DNA from 4 places in the Neobacillus sp. GCM10023253 genome. Region 3 is predicted to be linked to each of the others. Evidence: predicted binding sites of a transcription regulator. Region 3 holds the regulator's gene; each other region holds the start of a gene.
The links. The regulator Rex, encoded in region 3, represses fermentation and respiration genes when NADH is low (regulators of the CRP and FNR family bind a similar motif). The targets are predictions, from matches to a motif close to TTGTGAAATATTTCACAA.
Positions count from the first base shown of each region.

Region 1: the regulator Rex is predicted to act here: its motif matches at 889-906, upstream of adhE (bifunctional acetaldehyde-CoA/alcohol dehydrogenase).
Region 2: the regulator Rex is predicted to act here: its motif matches at 1,282-1,299, upstream of adhE (bifunctional acetaldehyde-CoA/alcohol dehydrogenase).
Region 4: the regulator Rex is predicted to act here: its motif matches at 1,036-1,053, upstream of ACFPA1_RS12290 (cytochrome c3 family protein).

Region 1 covers NZ_JBHSHV010000003.1:458,036-460,242, reverse strand. The annotation lists gene ACFPA1_RS02655 (ABC transporter ATP-binding protein) at 1-667, opposite strand, end outside; gene adhE (bifunctional acetaldehyde-CoA/alcohol dehydrogenase) at 933-2,207, shown strand, end outside.
Region 2 covers NZ_JBHSHV010000003.1:171,305-173,511, reverse strand. The annotation lists gene adhE (bifunctional acetaldehyde-CoA/alcohol dehydrogenase) at 1-1,160, opposite strand, end outside; gene ppc (phosphoenolpyruvate carboxylase) at 1,346-2,207, opposite strand, start outside.
Region 3 covers NZ_JBHSHV010000011.1:5,656-7,862, forward strand. The annotation lists gene moaC (cyclic pyranopterin monophosphate synthase MoaC) at 53-541, shown strand; gene ACFPA1_RS13775 (redox-sensing transcriptional repressor Rex) at 574-1,227, shown strand; gene ACFPA1_RS13780 (DUF4395 domain-containing protein) at 1,380-1,805, shown strand; gene ACFPA1_RS13785 (acyl-CoA dehydrogenase family protein) at 1,940-2,207, shown strand, end outside.
Region 4 covers NZ_JBHSHV010000008.1:338,616-340,822, reverse strand. The annotation lists gene secA (preprotein translocase subunit SecA) at 1-669, opposite strand, end outside; gene ACFPA1_RS12290 (cytochrome c3 family protein) at 1,156-2,207, shown strand, end outside.

The DNA of each region.
Region 1 (2,207 bases), on a different contig from region 3:
CAAAAACCTGCCCCTCCTTTAGCAACAAGGTTTTATTGAATACAGGGAGAATCTCTTCCACATGATGAGTAACATAAATGATGGCTGGTGCATCTGGGTTTTTGGCAATCGTCTCGATTGATTCCAATAGTTTTTCACGGGCAATAAAGTCCAGACCGTTCGTTGGCTCATCGAGAATCAGCAAAGACGGGTCAGCCATTAACGCGCGGGCAATTAACACCCGCTGTTTCTCCCCTTGCGATAAAGTTTCATAATTTCTGTTAGCATAATCGATGCAGCCAAGCTCCTCAAGTAAGGAAATGGCTTTTCTTCGTATTTCGTCTGTGGGAGCTTCATAGAGACCAATGGAAGCGAATGCTCCGCTTAGTACCACTTCAAAGGCATTATCGCCCGGGTGAAATTTTTCCTGAAGTGAGGATGAAACAAAGCCAATTTGCTTGCGCAGCTTTTCAGCAAGATAGGTTTTCCCAAACTCCATTCCTAAAACATTAATTTTTCCCTTTGTCGGGAAATTATAGGCGTTCAGCAAATTTAGGATGGCCGTTTTACCAGAACCGTTTAAACCGAATAAAACCCAATGCTCCCCTTTTTCTATTTGCCAATTGACATTTTTTAAAATCCAATTGTCGCTCCGTTTGAGCGAAACGTCCTCTAGTTGCAGAATCATTATTTTACTCCCCTCTTATGATTGACTTTATACATAATATAGTATCAAAATTTTCCGAAAATAAAAATATTGAGAGTTTTCCACTCTAAAAAAAGCAATTATGAACATTCTTTGAAACTATTCTATTTATAAGTGTTTCCCCAACTTTCGCCGCATAATTCTACAAATTTCTTGGTTTACGATTGCTATATTTTGAACGTAAGGAAAATATTAATTTACTATTGTTCAACATTTCACAATAAATGATTTTAGGGAGGAACAATCAATGGCAGTGGAAGAAAAAATGTTACAGCAAAAGCAAACAGTTTCGATGATTGACCGATTAGCAGCTAATGCCGCTCAGGCAGCTACGGAGTTTCGCAGCTTTACGCAGGAAATGGTCGATGAAATTGTCAAGCAGTTGGCACTTGTTGCACTCGAGAACCACGATAAATTTGCCAGAATGGCTGTTGAGGAAACGAATCGAGGCCTTTACGAAGATAAAATCACGAAAAATATGTTTGCAACAGAGATGATTTATCACACCCTTCGAAATCTGAAAACGGTCGGCATTATCAGTGAAAACGCGCATGAGGGCAGCTATGAAATTGCCGAACCTGTCGGGGTCATCGCCGCGCTGGTGCCTGTGACAAATCCCACATCCACTGTCATTTATAAATCTCTTATTTCTATGAAAACAAGAAATCCGATTGTTTTTTCCTTTCACCCCGTTTCACAGAATTCGGGAAGGTTCACAGCTGAACTTCTAAGAGAAGCCGCTGTCCGTGCAGGCGCTCCTGAAAATTGTATTCAATGGATGGAAACTACCACTCTGGATGGTATCAATATGTTAATGAAGCATCCAAAAGTATCGCTAATTCTTGCGACCGGAGGTTCTAGCATGGTGAAAGCCGCATATAGTTCCGGCAAACCGGCAATTGGTGTCGGACCAGGCAATGTACCTTGTTATTTCGAAAAAACTGCCAATATCAAGAGTTCCGTCCAAGACCTGATTATGTCGAAAACCTATGATAATGGAATGATTTGTGCCTCTGAGCAAGCGTTAATCATCGATAAAGAAATCTATACCGAAGTCATTACGGAAATGATCGCCAACAACTGTTACTTTTTAAATGAGGAGGAAAGGAAACAGTTAGAAAAAGTAGCGATAAAAGAAGAAACCGGATTCCTCAATCCGATGATTGTCGGTCTTCCAGCCTTTAAAATTGCCCAAATGGCCGGAATCGAAGTCCCATTTGATACCAAGGTTTTAGTGGTCGAGTTGGAAGGAGTCGGACCAAAATATCCGCTTTCCTGTGAAAAACTAAGCCCTGTTCTTGCCTGCTATAAGGCAAATAGTACAGAGGAAGCCTTTAACCTGGCAGAAGCCACATTAGAATACGGTGGACTCGGCCACACCGCTTCCATTCATACGGCTAATGACCAGATTGTTGAACAGTACGCGATGAGAATGAGAGCAGGAAGGATCCTAATCAATACTCCTTCCGCCCAAGGGGCAACTGGAAACGTTTATAACGATTTACTGCCGACACTAACCCTT
Region 2 (2,207 bases), on a different contig from region 3:
TGGTTGGTAGTGTGAATCGCTGCCGAATGCCCAAGACCGCCATATTCAAGTGTCTCTTCAGCAACAAGAAGTCCTTCTGCAAAACTATTGACCTTGTAGCACGCTAATATCGGGCTTAATTTTTCACAGGATAGTGGATACTGCTGCCCCACACCATCCAACTCGGCAAGTAGAATCTTTGTATTGAGCGGCACATTGATTCCAGCCATTTTTGCAATCATATAAGCAGGAAGACCGACAATCATTGGGTTAAGCTCTTTTGTTTTTGGTTCAATTGCGGCGCGTTCGAGCAATTGCTTTTCTTCCCTATTGAGAAAATAGCAGTGATTGGCGATCAACTCCTGTCTTACTACATCATAAATTTCTTGATCAATGATAAGAGCTTGTTCGGAAGCACAAATCATACCGTTGTCAAAGGTCTTTGACAAAATTAAGTCATTGACTGCACGTTTAATGTTGGCCGATTTTTCAATATAACAAGGTACATTTCCGGCACCAACACCTAGTGCAGGCTTTCCAGAGCTGTACGCTGCCCTTACTAGATTCGGGCCCCCGGTTGCAAGGATGAGCGATATCTGCGGATGTTTCATCAGGGCCTGAAAGGCTTCATGAGAAGGTACCTCTATCCACTGGATGCAATTCTTTGGAGCGCCAGCCTTTTCAGCCGCTTCGCTAAGCAGCTGGGCTGTTATTGTACAGCATTTTTGAGCATATCGTGGAAATGCAAAGATGATTGGATTCCTTGTTTTAAGTGAAATCAACGATTTAAAAATGACTGTTGATGTCGGATTGGTGATGGGGATAACACCGGCAATGACTCCAACCGGCTCGGCCATTTCGACCATCCCATCATTATCATTTTCGGCAATGACACCCACCGTTTTCATATCCCTGATGTTGTTGTAAATCATTTCAGTGGCAAACATGTTTTTAAAAACTTTGTCTTCGTAAACCCCTCTTTGTGTTTCTTTTACTGCAAGCTTGGCCAAATACTTGTGGTTTTCAAGTGCAGCAAGAGCCATCTGTTTAACAATTTCGTCCACGATTTCCTGATTATAACAGCGGAATTCATTCAGTGCTTTCGCTCCGTTATTGGCTAATTCATCAATCATTGCATAAACCTGATGTTTCTCCTGGACAACTTTTTCTTTTACAGCCATGTAGACATCCCTCCGGTAATATGAATTATCTAATCACTCCTTTTCCCCTCTGCATAAATATAGCACGTGACTTTTTTCGATTTTGTCGAATTTTGCGACAAAATGAATGAACAGCCATTCATTTTACAAAAGTTCACAAAAAATTCAAAAAGCCACAAACCCTAAAATAGGTTTGTGGCTAAAAATCAACCTGTATTACGCAAACCGGCGGAGATACCGCTAATGGTCAAGAGAACTTCCGTCAAAACAGCAGCGTCAGGCTCGTCCTGTTTTCTAAGTTCTTTTATTAATTCGACCTGAAGGAAATTAAGCGGGTCGACATACGGATTGCGGCGGAACACAGATTCTTTTATGTTTGGAGTATGGTCAAGTAATTCTTGGTCCCCCGTAATTTTCAAAAGAATCGCTTTTGTTTTCTCATATTCCTCGAATATATTCGTAAAAATTCTTTCAGCAATCGTTTTATCTTCAACAAGTGTTAAATATTCTTTGGCAGTTGTAATATCAGCCTTCATGAGAGCCATTTGCAGGTTATCAATCGTTGATTGGAAGAAAGGCCACTTCAGATACATTTCCTTTAGCAGCTTTAAGTTTTGCTCACTGCCTGATGCAAAAGCTTCCAGGCCTGTTCCTGCCGCATACCACCCCGGCAGGAGTTGTCTGCTTTGGGTCCAAGCAAAAACCCATGGAATAGCTCGCAGGTCTTCAAAGCGTCCTTGGTTTTTGCGGCTCATTGGTCTTGAGCCGATGTTTAATGCACCCACTTCCCTTAGTGGTGTTGCAGATTGAAAATAGGTTAGGAAATCGGGATCTTCAAAGACAAGAGATTGATATTTAGCAAGAGCAGCATTTGATATTTCTTCAATTGCTTTTTCCCATGACGCCTCCCGCATTTCTCCTTCTTCCGTAACATGCGCTGCGGCAAGAATCAGGGTCGATACAGCTTGCTCCAAGCTTCTATAGGCAATATCCTCAAGCAGGTATCGAGAAGATAAAACCTCACCCTGCTCGGTAATTTTCACTCCGTCACCAATTGTTTCAGCCGGT
Region 3 (2,207 bases):
ACACACATAGACAAAAAAATAATGTATTATTTTTTGTAGGAGGATTTTCTTTATGGCTGAATTTACTCATTTTAATGAAGAAGGCCGGGCCAAGATGGTCGATGTCAGCGATAAGCCGGAAACGGCACGCACGGCGATAGCCCAGTCAAGCATATCCGTATGCACTGAAATTTATGAAAAAATTACAAACCACGAAATGAAAAAGGGCGATGTCTTAGCAGTTGCCCAGGTTGCTGCAGTGATGGCAGCGAAAAAGACATGGGATATCATTCCAATGTGCCACCCGATTCCATTGACAGGTATCAATATTAGTTTTTCGTGGGAGCAGGCCGGGCAGGAACAATATACACTGCATATTGCTGCATCAGTGAAAACCAAAGGCAGTACGGGGGTTGAGATGGAAGCGCTAACAGCCGCCTCTGTTTGTGCCCTGACCGTCTATGATATGTGTAAGGCAGTTGATAAAGGGATGGTGATTGGACCAACCTTTCTGGTGGAAAAAACCGGCGGCAAAAACGGTGATTTTAGAAGAGAAATCTAATATATCCATTAAAATTGAAGGGTGGGAGAAATATGTCCAATGAAACGATGAAAATACCACAGGCAACAGCAAAGCGTCTGCCCTTATATTATCGATTTTTACAAAACCTTCATTCTTCTGGCAAGCAGAGGGTGTCATCTGCAGAATTGAGTGAAGCAGTAAAGGTGGACTCGGCCACTATTCGCAGGGATTTCTCTTATTTCGGGGCCCTTGGGAAAAAGGGGTACGGCTATAACGTAAACTATTTGTTATCGTTTTTCCGGAAAACACTTGATCAAGATGAATTAACAAAGGTAGCGTTAATCGGGGTGGGTAATCTCGGCACAGCCTTTTTACACTACAATTTTTTAAAAAATAATAATACAAAAATCGCTTGTGCCTTCGATGTGGACCCCGGAAAAATTGGCGGTTCGATAGGCGATGTTCCCGTTTATTCGATGGACGATATAGAACAGTATTTGATTGAGGAAAATATTTCGGTGGCGATTTTGACGGTGCCGGCCCCGGTTGCACAGCAGATTACAGACAAGCTTGTGAAAACGAATGTAAAAGGGATTTTAAACTTTACACCAGCGAGACTGAATGTACCTTCATCGATCCGCGTGCATCATATTGACCTGGCGGTGGAGCTGCAATCACTTGTTTACTTTTTAAAGCATTATCCAAACCACGAAGTAGAAGAATAAATAATCAATGGGCTTCTCGCCAAAATGGTGAGAGGCCCATTTTTCGTTTGGAAACATTTTTCCTAAACAGATCACTATACAAAGGGAGTTGAAGCGGGTAAAATGATTACACGAGTAATTATCGTAATCCAATAGGAAAGGTTGGAATTAAAATGACAGAAAAAGTTCGTTCAATCCCACGGCCGCTTGTGAAAACAAACCAGTGGACGATTGTTTTAAGTGTTGTGTTAACATGGTTATCCGGACAGGAATGGTTTTTGTTAGTGCCGTTTGTTGCCGGTATGTCTGGTCTTTTATTCGGATTTAATCCGATTATGCAAATAGCAAAACTATTTTTAAGAAAGGACCCAAAGGCTTATATCCCTGAGGATTGGGAGCAGCAGCAATTTAATCAAAAAATTGCCGTATCGTGTTTGGGAATTGGATTTGTAGGATTCCTGCTGGGATGGAATGGTGTTGGCTATGTGTTCACGATTCTTGTCGCGGTGGCTGCCTTTGTGGCAATTCTAGGTTTTTGCATCGGATGCTTTATTTATTTTCAGTGGAACCAATACCGTTATAGAAGGGCGCAGCAATAAAGATATCTTTTTATGAGGTCTGATTAGTTCGGCCTTTTTTTTGTTTTCTACTTATATTTGACGCTGCCATATCCTTACATTTAAAATTAAATTGAAAATTATGAATTATCATTCATGAGGAGAGTGGCGTTTTTATGAAGCTTGTTTCCCAAGAGACAGAAGCGAAAGGAAAAAATTCTTACAGCTTTGATGAATTTCTCGAAAAACGTGACAACCTTGATTGGTATCGTGATGAACCGTTTTTACAAAAAGCGGTTAAGAAATTTACGGGTTCTCAGCACAGCCAAGTCCACGAAAAACTATTATCCTTTTCGCCAACAGTATCTGCAAAATGGAACCGGTTAGCTGAAAGAATTGCCAGGCCGGAAGTCCGCCCCTACATGCTTCACTTTGATGCTTTTA
Region 4 (2,207 bases), on a different contig from region 3:
TGAGATAATCAGCGGTGTTCTTGCTTCGTCAATCAAGATCGAGTCAACCTCGTCGATGACGGCAAAATAAAGCGGGCGCTGAACCTTTTGCTCTTTGTAAAGGACCATGTTATCACGCAGGTAATCGAAGCCGAACTCGTTGTTCGTACCATACGTAATATCGCAGGCGTAAGCAGCTTGTTTTTCATCCTTATCCATGCTGTTTAAGTTCAATCCGACTGTCAGTCCTAAAAATTCATACAACTGACCCATCTCGGTTGCGTCACGGCTTGCCAGGTATTCGTTGACCGTGACAACATGAACGCCTTTTCCGGACAAAGCATTCAAGTAAACGGGCATTGTCGCCGTTAATGTTTTACCTTCACCGGTCTTCATCTCGGAAATATTACCCTCGTGGAGAGAAATACCCCCCATCAGCTGAACATGGTATGGATAAAGGCCAAGCACGCGGCGGGCACCCTCACGGACAACCGCAAACGCCTCAACCAATAGGTCATCAAGCGTTTCGCCCTTTTGGTAGCGGGCCTTGAACTCTTCCGTTTTTTCACGCAGCTGCTCGTCTGTTAAACGTTCTGTTTCTGAGGCTATCGCATCAATTTTTGCAGCCAGCTTGTCCAGCCGTTTCAGCTCACGTTTATTTAGGTCAAACACTTTATTTAAAATCCCCATATTTGATGAAACGCTCCTTTTATCTGAGACTCAAAAGCATTTTTTGAAAAAATGAATCCAATAAAAATCTCTAATTTTCCTATTTAATCTTACCATTTCCACTATGCAGGTGACAACATTGGGAGAAACTCAGCTAAAATTCCCGGACATACGTCCTATTATCTACTTCAATTATGGCAAATCTGTGAAAAATGTATAGAACTTATGAGTTGCCTTTAAGAGTTTATGGTTATTTGCATATTTTTAAATATTTTTGCATAAAAATTAGTTTTAATACAGTTTTTCACTCTGCCTATATTGTTAACCAAACGCCTAGATTACAACGTTTATATGTTGTTTATTTAGAGAAATGTATCAATTCTGTGAATGTAAAAATATTCACAAATTGTACATTGGATTCTCCTTTTTAATGTAAGATACTACCTTTAGAGAGGTAGCAATGGAAAATAAATAGAGAACCAATCAAATATGGGAAGGGTGAGGAAAATGGCCTTTTGGGGGAAAAAGAAAAAAGAAACCGATCCCGATGCAAGAGAAGATAAAAAAAAGGTGGGCCTATTTCGCAGACTTTGGCAAAAAGTCAAAAACATAGATTGGAAGGATCCGGTCACAAGATGGAAAGTCATGTTCATTTCACTAATAGGGTTGATTGTAATTGGAGGCGGCAGCTATGGTGCACTGGCCATCACCAACTCGCCGGCGTTCTGCTCGAGCTGTCACGAAATGGCACCAGAATACTCGACCTTTACGGCAAGTGCTCACAATAATATCACGTGTGTCCAGTGCCATATCAAGCCGGGCACCATCAACATGCTGACTCACAAAGTTAAGTCGTTGAAAGAAGTTTACTATCACGTTACCGGGGTGCCGGAACAAATTGTCCAAACAGAAGATGAGGTTGTTTCGAACGAGAACTGTATGCAGTGTCACTCCAAAAACCGCCTTGTCACCGCTTCTGGTGACCTAAAGGTTAATCACAAAGGGCATATTGAAGAAGGTATTCCATGTATCTCCTGCCATGCCGGTGTCGTTCACGCCAAGATGGCGGCCCGCGGTATTAATACTGAAGAAGTTCGCGGTGAGTATACGAAAGAAACAGCTGAAAAAATCATGGAAAAGAAATACTTGCGCCCGAACATGGGTACCTGTATCGATTGCCATGACAAAGTGAACAATGGCGAAAAGCCTTGGAAGGACGTCGCTTATCTAGTTCCGCCAAACCCGGAGGAAGTGGAGAAAAAGATTGATGAAAGCAAAAAAGAAGGAGTCAGCGAGCCTGTAGCAACCGAAACAAAAACGGAATCAGCTGTAGAAGGAACAGCTGGAAGTGGCACAGCTGAAGACTTAGCTAAGGTACATGAAGAAAAGACTCAGGATCTCATTTTACAAGCCATTGGAAAGCAGCAAAAGGACGTTAAGATTTCCATGGCATGTGAAACGTGTCATAGAAAAGTTAAGGTTCCTAAGAGCCACAAAGAGGAAGGATGGAATCAGGCACACGGAGGTACTGCTATTCAAGAACTCGACAAATGCGTGAA